DNA from 2 places in the Sphingomonas sp. Leaf37 genome. Region 1 is predicted to be linked to the other one. Evidence: riboswitches for the same ligand, from Rfam matches in the RefSeq annotation. Region 1 holds a riboswitch; the other holds the start of a gene.

Region 1 (7,835 bases):
TTCCTGCCGCGGCGCGGGCACGGCGGCTGGTGCGCTGCGACGGGCATACGCTGATCCGCATGCTGTCCGCGATCGTCGGCGTGTTGCCGCTGGACGACTTCGACGATGCCGTCTTTTCGATGGCGGTGGTGGGCGATTCCGATCGCATGCCCGAAACGGTGGCCGACATGGCGGATGTGCTGCACGGGTCCGGTTACGACCGGCCGATCGTTCCGCTCGAACGCCATGCCTTTTACGATCGTGCGGCGGAATGCTTCGCGATCGTCGCGACGGGCGAAACGCGGCTGTATGGCAATGTTATCCTGCGCAAGGGCGTCATCCGCACGCCAGGCGCTGCGAAGGGAGTCGATGCATGACCTATCGATGGCTGGTGATCGCGCTGTTGGCGTTCGCGCCCTCCACGGTTCCGACGGGGGTGGCGGCGATGCAGGCCGGTCCGGTGGCCGACCCCGCCCGGTCCGCGATCCGGACGATGGAGTTCGTCTACGACACCGCACCCTATCCGCAGAGCCATGCATCGACGATCGTGCAGACGCGCGGCGGGACGATCGCCGCGGCGTGGTTCGGCGGCACGTACGAACGTCATCCGGACGTCGAAATCTGGTTCGCGAGGCGTGGCCCGGCCAAATGGGATACGCCCAGGTCCGTCGCAACCGGCATCCAGCCGGACGGTACGCGACTGCCGACGTGGAATCCCGTGCTGTTCCAGGATCCGAAGGGGCCGCTCCACCTGTTCTACAAGGTCGGGCCCAGCCCCCAGCAATGGTGGGGCATGGTCATCAGCTCGATCGACGAGGGTCGCAGCTGGAGCCGCCCGCGCCGCTTGCCCGACGGAGTGTTGGGTCCGATCAAGAACAAGCCGGTGGTTCTCGCCGACGGCGACTGGCTGTCCCCGTCCAGTACGGAGCAGGCGGACGGCGGCGGCTGGTCGCTGCATTTCGAGCGTAGCCGCGATGCCGGCAAGACGTGGACTGCCACGCCGCCGGTCGATCCGGGGTCCAGATTCGACGCGATCCAGCCGAGCGTGCTGATGTTGCGCGATGGCCAGCTTGAGGCGGTTGCGCGTACGCGGCAGGGCGTCGTCGCCGCGACCTTCTCCCGCGACGGCGGGCGGAGCTGGGGGCCGCTGATGCCGGTCGATCTGCCCAACCCCAATTCCGGCACCGATGCGATCACGTTGCGCGATGGACGGCAGCTGATCGTCTACAATCATGCCGCGCATTCGCCCGCGATGCCGGGCAAGGGGGTGCGCTATCCGATCAACATCGGCCTGTCCGATGACGGCGTGCGCTGGCGCAACGTCCTGACGCTGGAGGACAAACCGCTGAAGGACGGCTACGCCTATCCTGCGGTGATCCAGTCGGCGGACAATCTGGTCCACATCACCTACACCTACGATCGGCGACGCATCCGCCATATCGTGATCGACCCCGCCCGGCTGTGACCGTGGTGGCAAACGACCGGCCGGTCATATGCGACAGCCATGTGCATCTATGGTCGCTGGCGTCGCGGTTTCATCAGTGGCCAGGCGCCGATCTGGCGGATATCCATCGTGACTTCGGCCTCGCCGATCTCGCCGCCCTGCCGCTGGACCGCGCCGTGTTGGTGCAGGCACAGCCCGATCCGCGCGAGACGGACTGGCTGCTCGACATCGGCGCGCGGGCGCCGAACGTCGCCGGCGTGGTCGGCTGGACCGCACTGGATGCGGCGGACGCTCCCGATGCCATCGCACGCCTTGCCGCACGACCGAGATTACTGGGCTTGCGTCCGATGCTGCAGGACATGCCCGACGCGCGCTGGATCCTGCGCCGCGAACAGGATGCCGCGATCGAGGCCATGGTGACGCACGACCTGTGTTTCGATGCGCTGGTCCGGCCCCGGCATCTGCCCGCGATCCACCTGTTGGCCCGGCGCTGGCCGGACTTGCGTATCGTGATCGATCATGCCGCCAAACCCGATCCGGTGAACGGAGACCTCGATCGATGGCGGCTCGACATGGCGGAACTCGCGGCACTGCCCAACGTGTGGTGCAAGCTGTCCGGCCTGCTGACGGAACTGCCGGCGCCAGCATCGGAAGTCCTGCTATCCGGCTGCATGGACCACGTCATCGGGGTGTTCCCGGACCGGCTGATGTGGGGCAGCGACTGGCCGGTGCTGCTGCTAAGCGGATGGAATTACAGCGACTGGCTGGATCATTCCCTGCGTTTCATACAGGACCGTGTGCCAGAGCGGGTGCAGGGCATATTCCGCTCGTCTGCGGAATCCTTCTACGGATTATGATGATGTCCGGAGTCGGCTTATCCGATGCCGGTGCGGCGCTGGCCGATGGGGCGGATGAAGGTCGCGGCGGCGTCATGCCGCCGCTCGCGACTATTCTCCGTTTGCCGGGATCGCGGTCAGGCCGAAAGCTCTCGCCGCACGATCGCCGCACCCGCACCCAATGCCCTCAGTTTTCCTCTCGCGACATCGCGAGACAAGGGCGCCATGCCGCAGTTCGTGGCGGGATAGAGCTTGTCCGCATCGACGAACCTGAGTGCTTTGCGCAGGGTATCCGCCACCTGTTCCGGCGTTTCGATCGTATCGGTCGCCACGTCGATGGCACCGACCATCACCTTCTTGCCCCGGACGAGCTCGATAAGGTCCATCGGCACCCGTGAATTCTGACATTCCAGCGAGATGATATCGATTCGGGACTTTTGCAGGTTGGGAAAGGTTTGCTCATACTGGCGCCACTCCGATCCCAAGGTTTTCTTCCAGTCGGTGTTGGCCTTGATGCCGTAGCCATAGCAGATATGCACGGCGGTCTCGGCCTTGAGTCCCTCGGCCGCCTTTTCCAGCGTGGCGATCCCCCAGTCGTTCGCTTCGTCGAAGAAGACGTTGAACGCGGGCTCGTCGAACTGGATGATGTCGACGCCGGCCGCTTGCAGCTCCCTGGCTTCCGCGTTCAAAATCCTGGCGAACTCCCAGGCCAGCTTCTCGCGGCTCCTGTAATGGTCATCGTAAAGAGTATCGATCATCGTCATCGGACCCGGCAGCGTCCATTTGATCGGCCGGTCGGTCTGCGCGCGCAGAAACTTCGCATCGTCGACGAAGACCGACTTCGGCCGCGACACGGCACCGACTACCGTCGGCACGCTCGCATCGTAGCGATTGCGAATCCTGACGACCTCGCGCTTGGCAAAGTCGACTCCGCTGAGATGTTCGACGAAGGTCGTGACGAAATGCTGGCGCGTCTGTTCGCCGTCTCCGACGATATCGATCCCGGCCTGCCGTTGATCATCGACGGCCAGTCGCAAGGCATCCTGCTTGCCGGCCGCCAGCTCATCACCCTCCAGCTTCCACGGCGACCAGAGCGTCCCGGGCTCTGCAAGCCAGGAAGGTTTGGGCATGCTGCCCGCGGTGGTGGTCGGCAACAACGTCGTCATGATGATTTCGCCTGTATTGTTCGTGGTGTTCAAAGACCGCAGGTCGCCGCCCATCGCGTCAGCATCGCGCCATGCGGCTTGATGAAATGGTCTTCGGCGAACTTGCCCTGCTCGACGGCCAGCCTGCTGCGCTCGTCGCGATCGTAGACGATCCGGGTCAGGGAATAATCCTGGGACCCGAGGCTCGGCTGATAAAGCTCGGCCGCAACCGAATTTGCGTTGTAGATTTCGGGACGATAGATCTTCTGGAACGTTTCCATCGTGGCAATTGTACTGGCGAGCTCGATATCGCCATAGTCACCGGCCAGATCGCCGATGTGGTAGAACGCCAACGGTGCAACGCCATGACGCGGCATGAAATAGCGCACCTTCATCCCCATTTTCGCGAAATACTCGTCGGTCGGGGAAAACTTGCCGTTCGTATATTCGAACCCGAGAACGGAATGTTCGCCGGCGACCCGGCAGTAGGATTCCTTGCTCGAAACGCTCAGACAGATGACCGGCGCTTTGCTGAAGGTGTTTCGATAGGCGCTGGAATGCAGAAAGTGCCTGAACAGGCTGCCGTGCAGATCGCCGAAGTCCTTAGGTGCACCACCGTCAGGATTCCGCCCGAGATGCTCCGGCAGGCGGACGCTGAAGTCGTAATCTCGAATGTAGGATGAAAAGTTGTTGCCGACCATGCCGTCGATGCGTTCGCCGGTGGCTGTGTCAATAACGGTCGTCTGCAGGATTTCGATCAGCGGGAACGTGTCGACGCTGCCCTGCGCACGCATCTGCAAGGCGGCGGAAATGATCGTGAGCGCGACCGAATAACGATCGCCTGCGGGGTTATCCCGATGCATCAAGGAGTTGAAGCGATTGTCGATCATCCTCAACGTGTTGCGTAAATTCGCCCGACGGCTTTCGCCGCGGGCCAGATTCGCGAAGTTGGTGGTGATGCGGGTATTGTCGGCCGGACGATAATCCTCATCGAACGGGATGCTGCTTATCGTGAACGTGAACTCGCTATCCGTCATACTTCACCTGCATTTGCCGGGCAGGGTCTGAGGAAGAGCGCGCAGGGCCGCACAGGCCCGGATGGCGCAAGCCACGGAACGTGCATCGAACGCGATCCACCGGAGGAACCCCCGTCCGAGGAACGTTTTGGCGTCGGAGGCAGGTCTCCTGGCTCACGGGTCAATGCGGTGGTTCCGGCCTTCCCGGGCTTTGTGCAAAGCCCAGTGACACGAATTGGAACCGCCGCTCGCCGCTTACAGTTGCGGGGGCAGCGCCGGATTATGTCCGCAGGACATCACCGGCTTCCCGTCTTAGCCTCATCGCCATGCCTGGGATGAGGAACCTCGACGAGCCGGTTCAACACCATCCGCGAGACTCTGTCAATAACGATATAAAGATATCTTTATATCGTTATATCCTGTGACGATCGAAATGCGGGGTGACAAGGGGCCGGGAGCCGGCACGCCAGGCCGTTCGTGGCCGGCAGATGGTCGATTGGTGCCGACCCCGAGCGGCCGATCGAGGATGTGTTGCGTCTGCGGAGGGTGGCCCGATTTGCGCGAGAGCGCGCACCGCATCCGTTCCGGATCCGCGGACCCGACCCGCTGACGCCGCCGATCACGTCATCCTGCCGCCGCGTGCATCAGAGCACCCACCCGCTCGAGCCGCGCTTCCGGATCATCAATGGCTTCGGCAAGCAAGACCCGCCCCTTCTTTTCCGGCAATCCCAGTTTCGCGGCGAGCGCGGCGACGTCGCCACGCGGGGTAAAGGCGATCGCCGCAGGCCCCGCGTCGATCCGCGCGACGTCCGCCACCCGCATGTGCAGGCGCAGCCGCGCGATTGTCAGCAGGCGGCGTGCCTCGACCGGAGCCTCGCCGAAGCGGTCGGTCAGCTCCTCCTCGAACCCGTCGAGTTCGTCGGCCGACACGATCCGCGCCAGTCGCGCATACAGCGCGACCCGCATGTTCACGTCGGGGATCCATTCCGCAGGCAGACGGCCATCAATGCCGAGGTGCAGCACCGGGGTCCATCGTTCGACGCTCTCCCCCCGCGCCTCGCGCAACGCGCCTTCCAGCAGTTGCTGGTACAACTCGACGCCGATCAGGCGCATATGCCCGGCCTGCGTGTCGCCGATCAGGTCGCCGGCACCGCGCAGGTCGAGATCGCGGGCGCTGATCGCGAACCCCGCGCCGAGCCGGTCGAACGCTTCCAGCGTGCGTAGCCGCTTGATCGTGCGGGGCGCGATCGCGTCGTCTGCGTCGGTGAACAGCAATACCTGTCCGCGTCGGCTGCCGCGCCCGACGCGCCCGCGCAACTGATGCAATTGCGCCAGACCGAAGCGGTCGGCATGCATGATGGCCATGGTGTTGGCGCGCGGGACGTCCAGCCCGGCCTCAATGATGTTGGTCGCCAGCAGGACGTCGCCGTCGCCGCGTCCGAACCGCACCATCGATGCATCGATATCCGCCGCCGGCATCTTGCCGTGCGCGGATAGCACGTCCAGCTCGGGCACCAGACGGTCGAGCAAGGCCGCGAGCGGCGCCATGTCGGCAATGCGCGGCACCACCACGAAGCTCTGCCCGCCCCGGCTGTGCTCGCGCAGCAGCGCCGCCCGCAACGTCGCGTCGGCGAACGCACTGACGGCGGTGCGGATCGGCTGACGCCGCGCCGGCGGGGTCGCGATGATCGACAGCTGGCGCAGGCCGACCATCGCGGCCTGTAGCGTCCGCGGGATCGGCGTCGCCGACAGGGTGAGGACATGGCCGCTGGACAGCTGTTGCAGCCGGTTCTTGTCCGCGGCGCCGAAGCGCTGCTCCTCGTCGACGATGACGAGCGCGAGGTCCTTGTAGACGACACCCTTGCCGGCAATCGCGCCGGTGCCGACTACGATGCGGATGGTTCCGTCGGCGAGACCGGCCTTTACCGCCTTGCGTTCGGCCGCGCCGGAGGTGCGGGACAGGCTGGCGACGGTGATGTCCGTATCGGCGAACCGGTTGGTAAAGGTTTCGAAATGCTGCCTCGCCAGCACGGTCGTAGGCGCAGCGATCGCCACCTGACGACCCGACAATGCCGCGACCGCGGCGGCCCGTACCGCCACTTCGGTCTTGCCGAACCCGACATCGCCGACCACCAGCCGGTCCATCGGCCGTCCGCTGGCAAGGTCGGAGCGCACCGCCTCGATCGCCGCCAGCTGGTCCGGCGTTTCCGAAAAGGGGAAGCCGGCCGCGAAACGCTCGTAATCGGCCGGTGCCGCATCCAGCACCGGCGCAGTGTGGTTCGCGCGCTCTTCCGCGAGCGCGGTCAGTGCCTTGGCGGTTTCGGCGATGGCCGCGTCGATCTCGCCGCGGCGCTTGTGCCACGTCGATCCGTCGAGCTTGTCCAGCCGAACCGCATCATCTTCCGCCCCGTAGCGCCAGATGCGATCCGCTTCCGACACCGGCACCAGACGCACCGCCTCGTCGGCATAGGTAAGCGCGATCGCGTCGCCGCCATCGCCTTCATCGACGGGCAGCGCCTGCAAGCCGGTGATCACGGCAAGTCCATGATCCTCGTGGATCACCACATCGTCGACGCGCAGTTCGGTGCCGGCGTCTAACGCGGGCGTGGCGACCGCCACCGCCTGTCCGCTCCGCTCGGCCCGACTGCCGATCAGATCGGCTGCGGTGACCGCGAGCACATCCTCGTGGCGAAACCCGCGATCGGCGCAGACCGGTAGCGACAACAGGGTGCCGGGTTTCGCCGCAGCCACTTGCGCCCAGGATCCGACATCCTGCATGTCACGTTTGACGGCATTGGCGAGGCGCGGCGCAAGAAACCGGAGATCGCGTCGGCTGGCAAGCAGGACCACACGCCCGCCCGTGTCGAGCACCTCCCTCGCCAGTTGCGCGCAGGCACGCAGCGGCGACGGATTTTCGACGAACCGCGGTGGTGGATCGGCGGCGGGCGCCAACGTCACGACGTCACGCGCCTTCAGCGTCTTGCGCCATGTGGCGTCGTCGATCACATCGCTGGACGTGCGTTTCGACCCGCGCCGCGTCGCATCCTTCACCAGCTTCAGGAAACGCTCGCGACGGTCGTCCGCGGCCGGATCGATCGTCACGCGTGCGCCCGAAAACTGATCGAGCAGCGTCGTCGGCGTGTCGCTGACCGCCGGTTCTGTGACGCGCCCCAGATCGCGGCGATCGATATCCTCGATACTGCGCTGGTCGGCGGCATCGTAACTGCGGATGGCGGCGATCCGGCCGTCGGCGGCCTCGATCCGCAGCGGCAGCGTGGCATCGGCGGGGAATACGTCCAGCACCTGCCCGCGCAACCCGATTTCACCGGGTTCGTCCACGCGCTCGTCCGCGACATAGCCGATCGCCAGCAGGCTTTCCTGAAGCGCGGCGAGATCGACCTCGTCTCCGACCGCG
Region 2 (7,835 bases), on a different contig from region 1:
TGCGCGAGGCCGGTGGTGCCGATCGCGACGACGGCGATCAGGCCCCAGCCCGATCCCGCAAGCCCTTCGATACTACGACCCGACAGAACCGAAAGCGCGACCAGCAGCACTAGCAGGCCGATCCCACCCGCACGACGTAGCGACCTGCTCCCCCGGTTCCACGACCGCTCCACCCGGCCAATCAGCGCACCCACTGCCATCACGGGATGCGGCCAGCGGCGCGGATAGCCCAGCGCCGCCTCCGCGATCAGCATGGGCAGCAGGAGCGCGGCATGGTTCACCGTGCGATCGGCAGAATGAATCGCTGCCCGGCGGGGGTGGTGCCGATCTCGACCTCGACGCCATAGGCTTCGGCGATCAGCGGCGCGGTCAGCACCGCGTCGGCGGGACCGGCGGCGATGACGCGACCATGGCGCAGCAGCACCGCATCGTCCGCAACCCGCGCCGCCAGATGCAGGTCGTGCAGCACCAGCACCACGCCGCCGCCCGCCGCCGCCACGCCGCGCAACCGCGCGAGCACATCGAGCTGGTGCGCGGGATCGAGGCTGGCGAGCGGCTCGTCGGCGAGCAGCCAGTCCGGCTCCCCCGCCAGCACCCGCGCCAGCAGCGCCCGGCCGCGTTCACCGCCCGACAATCGCTCCACGCCGCGATCCGCCAGTGCGGTCATGTCCGTTGCCGCCAGCGCGCGCGCCACCGCTGCGCGGTCGGCATCCGTCTCGCCCCAGCGCCCGCGATGCGGAAACCGGCCGAGCCCGACCAGCGTCGCGACATCGACATCCCAATGCACGTCGGCCGCCTGCGGCAGCAGCCCGATCGCCCGTGCCCGCTCGCGCCGGTCGATCGTCTGCACGTCGCGCCCGTCCAGCGTCGCACGGCCGCTGTCCGGCTGCCGCAACGCCGCGAGACAGGCGAGCAACGTGCTCTTGCCGGCACCGTTCGCACCGAGCAGCGCCGTCACCCGTCCGCGCCGGAAGGCGAAGCTGACGTCGTCGAGTATGCGATTGCCGCCCAGCGACAGGCCGATCGCTTCGGCAGCGAGCACGCTCATGCGAGCCTCCGGCGCATGCGGAATAACAAATACATGAAGAACGGCCCGCCCAGCATCGACATCGCTATTCCGAGTCGCAGTTCGCTGACCGTTGGCGCGAGCCGCACGAGGCTATCCGCCAGCGTCAGCAACAGCGCGCCGCCGAGTGCGGAGGGCAGCAGGATAGCGGAAGGCCGGTTGCCCGCCAGCGGCCGGACGAGGTGCGGCACCATCAGCCCGACGAAGCCGATCACCCCCGCCGACGCCACCGATGCGCCGACGGTCAGCGCGATGCCGGCGATGACGACATATTGCAGCCGCCCCGGATCGACGCCCATCGACCGCGCCGCCTGTTCGCCCAGCGTCAGCGCATCCAGCGCACGTGCCGTCGTCGCCAGCAGGGCCGCACCTATCACGATCAGCGGCAGCGCGACCTTGACGTCGTCCCAGCTACGGTCGGTCAGCGCGCCGAGCAGCCACGTCACGATCTGCGACGAGACGAACGGCGTCGGCGCAAGACTGATCGCCAGGCTGGTGAGCGATCCGGTGATGCTCGTCAGGATCATCCCCGCCAGCGTGAACAGGATCAGGCTGCCCGATCGTCCGGCAATCACCGCCAGCAACGCCATCGTCCCCGCCGAGCCGAGCAGCGCGAAACCAGGCAGCAGCCACAGCTGCGCGGCATAGCCGAAATACAGCGCCAGCACGGCGCCCAGCGCCGCGCCGGACGACACGCCGAACAGCCCGGGATCGGCGAGCGGATTACGCAGATACCCCTGCATCACCGCCCCCGACAGCCCCAGCGCCGCCCCCACCAGCAACGCCAGCACGGTGCGTGGCAAACGCAATTCGACCATGATGATCGATCGCGGATCGGCCGCCGTCCACGCATCCAGCGGCACCCACACCTTGCCCGACGCTACCGACAGCGCGGCGACGATGACCACGCCGACCAGCAGTAGAAGGTTGAGCCGGCTCATACGCCATAGCCTTTGCGGATGGCACGCAGCCGCGTCATCGCCGCGATGATCGTCGGCCCGCCGCAATTCATCAGCCGCGTAGGATAGGGCGCGATCGCGATCCGCTGGCCCAGCCGCTTCACCGCCGGATGCGCGGTCACGCGATCCTCCCCCACCTCGGCCGCGCCCATCGACAGCAGCACGCGCGGCGGCCTGGCGATCAGATATTCCAACGGCAGCACATCCCATTTCTTCAGGCCATAGACCGCGCTCATGTTGCGGAAACCGGCGCGGCGCAGCAGGTCGTCGGACAGCGTTCCCGCCCCCGGCACCAGCCCGCCTGATTGCCAGATCAACGCCGGCACCGTCGCACCCGCCACCGGCCGCGCCGCCACCGCGATACGCCGGGCGAGCGCCTCGCCCCGCGCCGAATGACCGGCGACCCGCGCGATGTCGCGCACCTGCGCCTCGCTCTCCTCGACCGAATCCGGCACCGGATATTGCACGATCGCGATGCCCATCCGCTTGAGCGCGGCGAGCGTCGCGGGTTCGACGTGCGGCCCGGTGATGACCATGTCGGGGGCGAGCGCCACCACCTCTTCCGCCGTCCCCGACGTCGCGCGGAACCGCCGCGCCAGCGCCAGCGGGATCGACGTCGCGCGCGGGTCCTGCGAATAATGGCTGATCCCGGCGATCTGCGCGCGGTCGGCAACCTGCATCAGCACCGCATCGATACACGGGTTGATCGACACGATCCGTGGCATCCGCGGCAGCGGTGCCGCCGACACGAGCGGCAACAGCGCAATCGCCAATGCAAGTCGTCGGATCAATATTCGACCCCCTTCTGCGCCTTGAACCCGGCCTTGTAGGGATGCTTCACCTCGGTGAAGTCGGTGATCAGGTCGGCGATCTCCAGCAATTCCGGCTTGGCGTTGCGGCCGGTGATGCAGATATGCTTGGTCAGCGGCCGCTCCTTCAGGAACGTGACGATCTCGGCGATGGGCAGCGTATCGTCGCGCAGTACGATGTTGAGTTCGTCGAGGATGACGAAATCCACGTCCGGATCGAGGATCATCGCCTTCGATCGCTCCCACGCAGCCTGCGCCGCGGCGATGTCGAGCGCGCGGTCCTGCGTGTCCCAGGTGAAACCTTCGCCCATCACCTCGAACGTCGCCAGTTCGGGATGCACGTCGAAGAAGTTGCGCTCCCCCGTCTCCCACTTGCCCTTGACGTATTGCAGGATCGCGACCTTCAGGCCCCAGCCGATGCTCCTGATCGCCATTCCGAACGCGGAGGACGACTTGCCCTTGCCGTTGCCGGTGTGGACGATCAGCAGCCCGCGCTCGAGCGTGCGGCGGGCTTGCATCTTCTCGCGCGCCGCGGCGACGCGCGCCATGCGGGCGTTGTGACGGGCATGATCTTCGGTCATCGACGAAACTCCTCGAGGGCGGCGGCCAGTCGGGTCAGTCCCGCCGCACCGCGCGGCAGAGCGATCCGCAACCGGTCGTCGCGATCGGCAAACGGCCGGGTCAGGATGGCATGGCGCGCGAGCAGATCAAACAGATCGATGGCGCTTTCGCAGGCGATCAGGCGGAACAACGGCGCGCTGCCGACGATGCCCAGACCGGCACCATCGAGCAGGCGGTCGAGCAACGCACCCGTCTCGTCGATGCGTGCTTGCTGCGCCCGCCGCCACGCCGCGTCATGATAGGCCGTGGTGCCGATGGCGACCGCCGCCGACGACACGGGCCAGTCGCCCAGCATCGCCCGCAATCGACCGCCAAGGTTCCCGCCGGTGACGACGAACCCCAGCCGCACCCCGGGCAGGCCATAGAATTTGCCGAACGATCGCAGCACGATCAGCCGGTCGTTCGCCCGATCGCAGAGGCCACCGGCGGGATCGGCATAGGCTTCGTCCACGACGATCGTCAGCCGCGCAGCGAGCGCCAACAGGGTGTCGCGACCGACGACCCGGCCATCCGGATTGGCGGGATTGGCCAGCACCAGCAGATCGTGATCCGTCACGACGTCCGGCGTCACGACGGGGGTAGCGTCCGGCCACGCGGCACGGTGGCCCGCATAACCGGGCTGCACCACCGCGGGCCGCTCCACCGCCAGCAGCGGGGCAAGCAGCCGCATCGCCATATCCGTTCCTGGCACTGCGACCACCTGCGCCGGGTCGGCGACCCCGAACGCCTGCGCCGCCGCCGCTTCCAGTGCGGCGATCCCCCCCGGTTCGGGCAGGCGATCGAAGTGCAGCGGCACGTCCCCGACCGGCCACGCCCAGGGCGCGATGCCGGTGGACAGGTCGAGCCAGTCGTCGCCGCCGAACAGCACGCGCGCCTCCGCCACCCGCCCGCCATGCGCGCAGAAGGTGGCAAGGGCGCTGGCGTCGATCATCAATAGGTCAGCCGCACGCCGCCGAACGCACCGCGGCCGGGCTGACCATATTGATAGATCGTCTGGTAACGCGCATCGAACGCGTTCTCGATCCGGCCATAGACCTCGATGTTCCGGGTGACCGGGAATGCGGCGCGGACGTCGGTGACGACATAGCCGTCCAGCCGGCGCGCGTTCGACGCATTGTCGAAACTGTCGCCGATCGCGGTGATCGTCGCCCCCGTGGTCAGCCCGAACGGCCAGCGATAATCGGCGTTCACCGTCACGCTGCTGTCTGGCCGCCGCGCCAGATCGCGGCCGAAGTTCGCGGTGCCGGTCGACCGGTTCTTCGCATCGAGATAGGTGTAGCTAGCTGCGAAGGTCAGCGCCTCGACCGGGCGCAACGTCAGCGTCGCCTCGACCCCTTGCGCCCGCGTGCGCGCGATGTTGCCGTAGGTGCCGTTCGGCCTACCCGCGCAGATGCCGGTCAATGGCGCGGTGCACGACACGAACGTGATGAGGTCGGTCGACGTCCGCCGAAAATAGGTCGCGCCCACTTCCACCGCGCCATCCAGCGCCCGCTGCGTCACACCCGCGTCCCAGCCCTTCGACCGTTCGGGATCGAGCCGCGCATTGCCGTATTCGCTCTGCAACTGGTACAGCGTCGGTGCCTTGAACCCTTCCGAATAGCTGGCCCGGAATGCCGTCGCGCCGCCGTTGGGCGAATAGACGCCGCTACCCGAGAAGGTCGTCTCGCCGCCGAAGATATTGTGGTCATCGTGGCGCACGCCGCCGGTCGCGGTCAGTCCGGCGATCGGCGTCACCGCCAACTGGCCATAGACGCTGAAGATGCGCGCGCGACCACGGGTCACCGGCCCCCCGAAGCTCGACGTCGAGAAGCGCGACACCTCCCGCTCCGCCCCGAAGGTCGCGAACACCGCCGAATCGAGGTCTACCGTCCCCTGATATTCCAGCCGGTCGTTGCGACCGATGCCGCGGAACGTCTCGGTCGGGATACCCTCGGGATCGATGTTGCGGCGATCGGTGTCGGTGTGCGCATAGCCGAAGCGATTGCGGAAACGGCCGTCGAACAACGCGGCATTCAGGCCGGCATAGCCGACCCATTGTTCGTTATCGCCATATTCGCGGGTGTCGCCGAACGTGAAGCGCGGCGCGGGGAAGCCGTCAATATCGGTCCGCCCGTTGCTGTAGAAACCACGCAGGTCGATCGACACATTCTGCATCAGGTCGATACCGAGGCTGCCGTTGGCGGCATAGTTGCGGAACCCGTCACGCTCCTTGCCGAGGGCGTAGGTCGAGACGCCGTCGCTGGTGAAATAGCCGCCGCCCAGGCTGGCGGACACCGGCCCGGCCTTGCCCGATACGTTGGCGAACGCCTGACCGGTGTCGTGCCAGCCGCCTTCGGCGCGAGCGTTGACGCTGAGCTGCTCGGTCGGCGGGCGGGTGATCAGGTTGACGACGCCGCCGATCGCCTGGCTGCCCCACAACACCGATTGCGCGCCGCGCAGCACCTCGATCCGGCTGATGTTTCCGACCAGCAGATTGCCGAAGTTGAAGCCGCCACCGGGCGAGGACGGATCGTTCAGCTTGATGCCGTCGATCAGCGCGACCGTCTGGTCGCTGTCCGCGCCACGGATGTTGACCGATGTGGCGGTGCCCGCGCCGCCGTTGCGCACCACGGTGACGCCGGGCGTCTGGCGCAGCAGGTCGGACACAACCACCGCCTGACGCGTGCGGATCGTCTCTTCGTCCAAGACGGTAACAGACTGGCCGACGGTGGAAGCAGGCCGCGCCGCGCGATTAGCGGTGACGACGATGGACTCGTCCGCCTCGGCGGCCTGCGCCAGCCCGCCCGTGGACTGGGCGCTCCTGGCGGTCGGAATGGTCTGGGCGAATGACGGGGTTGCGGCGGCGATGCACGGCAACAGGATCAGACAGGCATAATTCTTCACGGTGAGTCCCCTTCGTTCAACAACGGGGACACGCGCCACGGCTCGCCGGAACCGATGATCCGTCGCGCACGACCCCAACACCGTCGTCACGCGAGGAAACCCTCGATCGCCCGGAACACCCCGTCCGCACGAAGGACAACCGCGACAGGCAGGTCTCCTGGCTTCCGGGTCGTCGCCTTGCCCGGCCTTCCCGGATCGGATGATCCAGTGGCACACGATGGAGCAGGGCTCGCCGGTCACAGTTGCGGGGACAGCCCCGGATGACGAGCGGATCGCTCGCTTCCGGGTTCCCTTTTCATTCCATCTCTGGAAACCTGTCGCGACCGCGCCCCTAGAGGCGAGCCGGGTGGAAGGCAAGACGATGGTGGCGACGACATTCTTTCTGGGGGGCGCGCGATCGGGCAAGAGCCGGCTGGCGCAAGCGGCCGCGGAAGCATATGCAGGCCCGCTCGCCTACCTCGCCACGGCCGAGGCCTTCGACGACGAGATGACCGATCGCATCGCGCGGCATCGGGCCGATCGGGATGCGCGCTGGACCACGATCGAATGCCCGCTCGCGCTGCCGGAAGCGATCGGCGCGGGACGGCAGGGTGCGATGCTGGTGGATTGCCTGACCCTGTGGCTGTCCAACGTGATGCTGGGCAACCACGACGTCGCGGCGCGATCCGCCGATCTGCTTGCCGCGATCGATGCCGCGCGAGTGCCCTTGTTCTTGGTCAGCAACGAAGTGGGGCTGGGCATCGTCCCCGAACACCCGCTTGGCCGGGCGTTTCGCGACGAGGCTGGGCGACTGAATCAGGCGGTGGCGGCGCGGGTGGATCGGACGGTGTTTGTCGTCGCGGGCATGATCCTGCCATTGCAGTCGTTCGATCCGGGCAGCTGATCGGCGACGGCGATGTTTCCCCTCGCCGCGCCGTAGCGTCACCGCTAGGATCGCACCCATGAACGATACCGCCACCACCGGCGGCGCCTCCGGCGCCAGTCTGATCCCCAGCACCACCGACGCCTTCACCTACGCGCACCTCATCGTCATTGCGATCTTCGCCGTGGTGGTGATCGTCGCGATCGTCTGGGGCATGCGTCTCAAGAGTCAGCGCAAGACGGCCGAGCACGATATCGCCGAACGCAATGATGAGGTGGAGCATGCAGCGGAACCGACGAAAGCAGCGCCTGCACCGGCCGTCGTAGAGCGACCCGTTTCGCCGCCGCCAGCCACCCCGCCCGCATCCGAACCGGTCATGGTGCCACAGGCCCTACCCGCCGCGCCCGAGCCGGCAAGGCTCGAACCGTCGGTTCCGCCATCGCCGGCAGTACCGTTGGCCGACGAACCGATCGCCGCCGGCGCATCGCTCGACGCCAGCCCGGCGACGGAAGCTGCCTCGACGCCTGTCGCGACCGGCGGCAATCCTGCCGACGCACCGGTGACGACGCTGAAGGGCCTGGGTCCCAAACTGGCCTCGCGGCTGGGCGAATTGGGCGTGAGCACGGTGGGACAGA

Evidence for each region. Region 1 has a riboswitch for cobalamin ahead of LRA87_RS00290 (putative oxygenase MesX). Riboswitches for the same ligand answer to the same signal wherever they lie in the genome.
Region 2: linked by a shared signal. The riboswitch ahead of LRA87_RS17375 (TonB-dependent receptor plug domain-containing protein) and the one ahead of LRA87_RS00290 (putative oxygenase MesX) in region 1 are both predicted to bind cobalamin.

Annotation. Positions count from the first base shown of each region.
Region 1 is NZ_CAKLAX010000001.1:82,759-90,593, forward strand. Features, by position in the region: gene LRA87_RS00270 (RbsD/FucU family protein) at 1-356, shown strand, start outside; gene LRA87_RS00275 (sialidase family protein) at 353-1,444, shown strand; gene LRA87_RS00280 (amidohydrolase family protein) at 1,441-2,280, shown strand; gene LRA87_RS00285 (methionine synthase) at 2,397-3,425, opposite strand; gene LRA87_RS00290 (putative oxygenase MesX) at 3,455-4,441, opposite strand; cobalamin riboswitch at 4,563-4,783, opposite strand; gene LRA87_RS00295 (helicase-related protein) at 5,045-7,835, opposite strand, start outside.
Region 2 is NZ_CAKLAX010000006.1:45,697-53,531, reverse strand. Features, by position in the region: gene cbiB (adenosylcobinamide-phosphate synthase CbiB) at 1-281, opposite strand, end outside; gene LRA87_RS17400 (ABC transporter ATP-binding protein) at 278-1,048, opposite strand; gene LRA87_RS17395 (FecCD family ABC transporter permease) at 1,045-2,007, opposite strand; gene LRA87_RS17390 (ABC transporter substrate-binding protein) at 2,004-2,816, opposite strand; gene cobO (cob(I)yrinic acid a,c-diamide adenosyltransferase) at 2,813-3,415, opposite strand; gene LRA87_RS17380 (aminotransferase class I/II-fold pyridoxal phosphate-dependent enzyme) at 3,412-4,386, opposite strand; gene LRA87_RS17375 (TonB-dependent receptor plug domain-containing protein) at 4,386-6,338, opposite strand; cobalamin riboswitch at 6,469-6,671, opposite strand; gene cobU (bifunctional adenosylcobinamide kinase/adenosylcobinamide-phosphate guanylyltransferase) at 6,700-7,221, shown strand; gene LRA87_RS17365 (hypothetical protein) at 7,280-7,835, shown strand, end outside.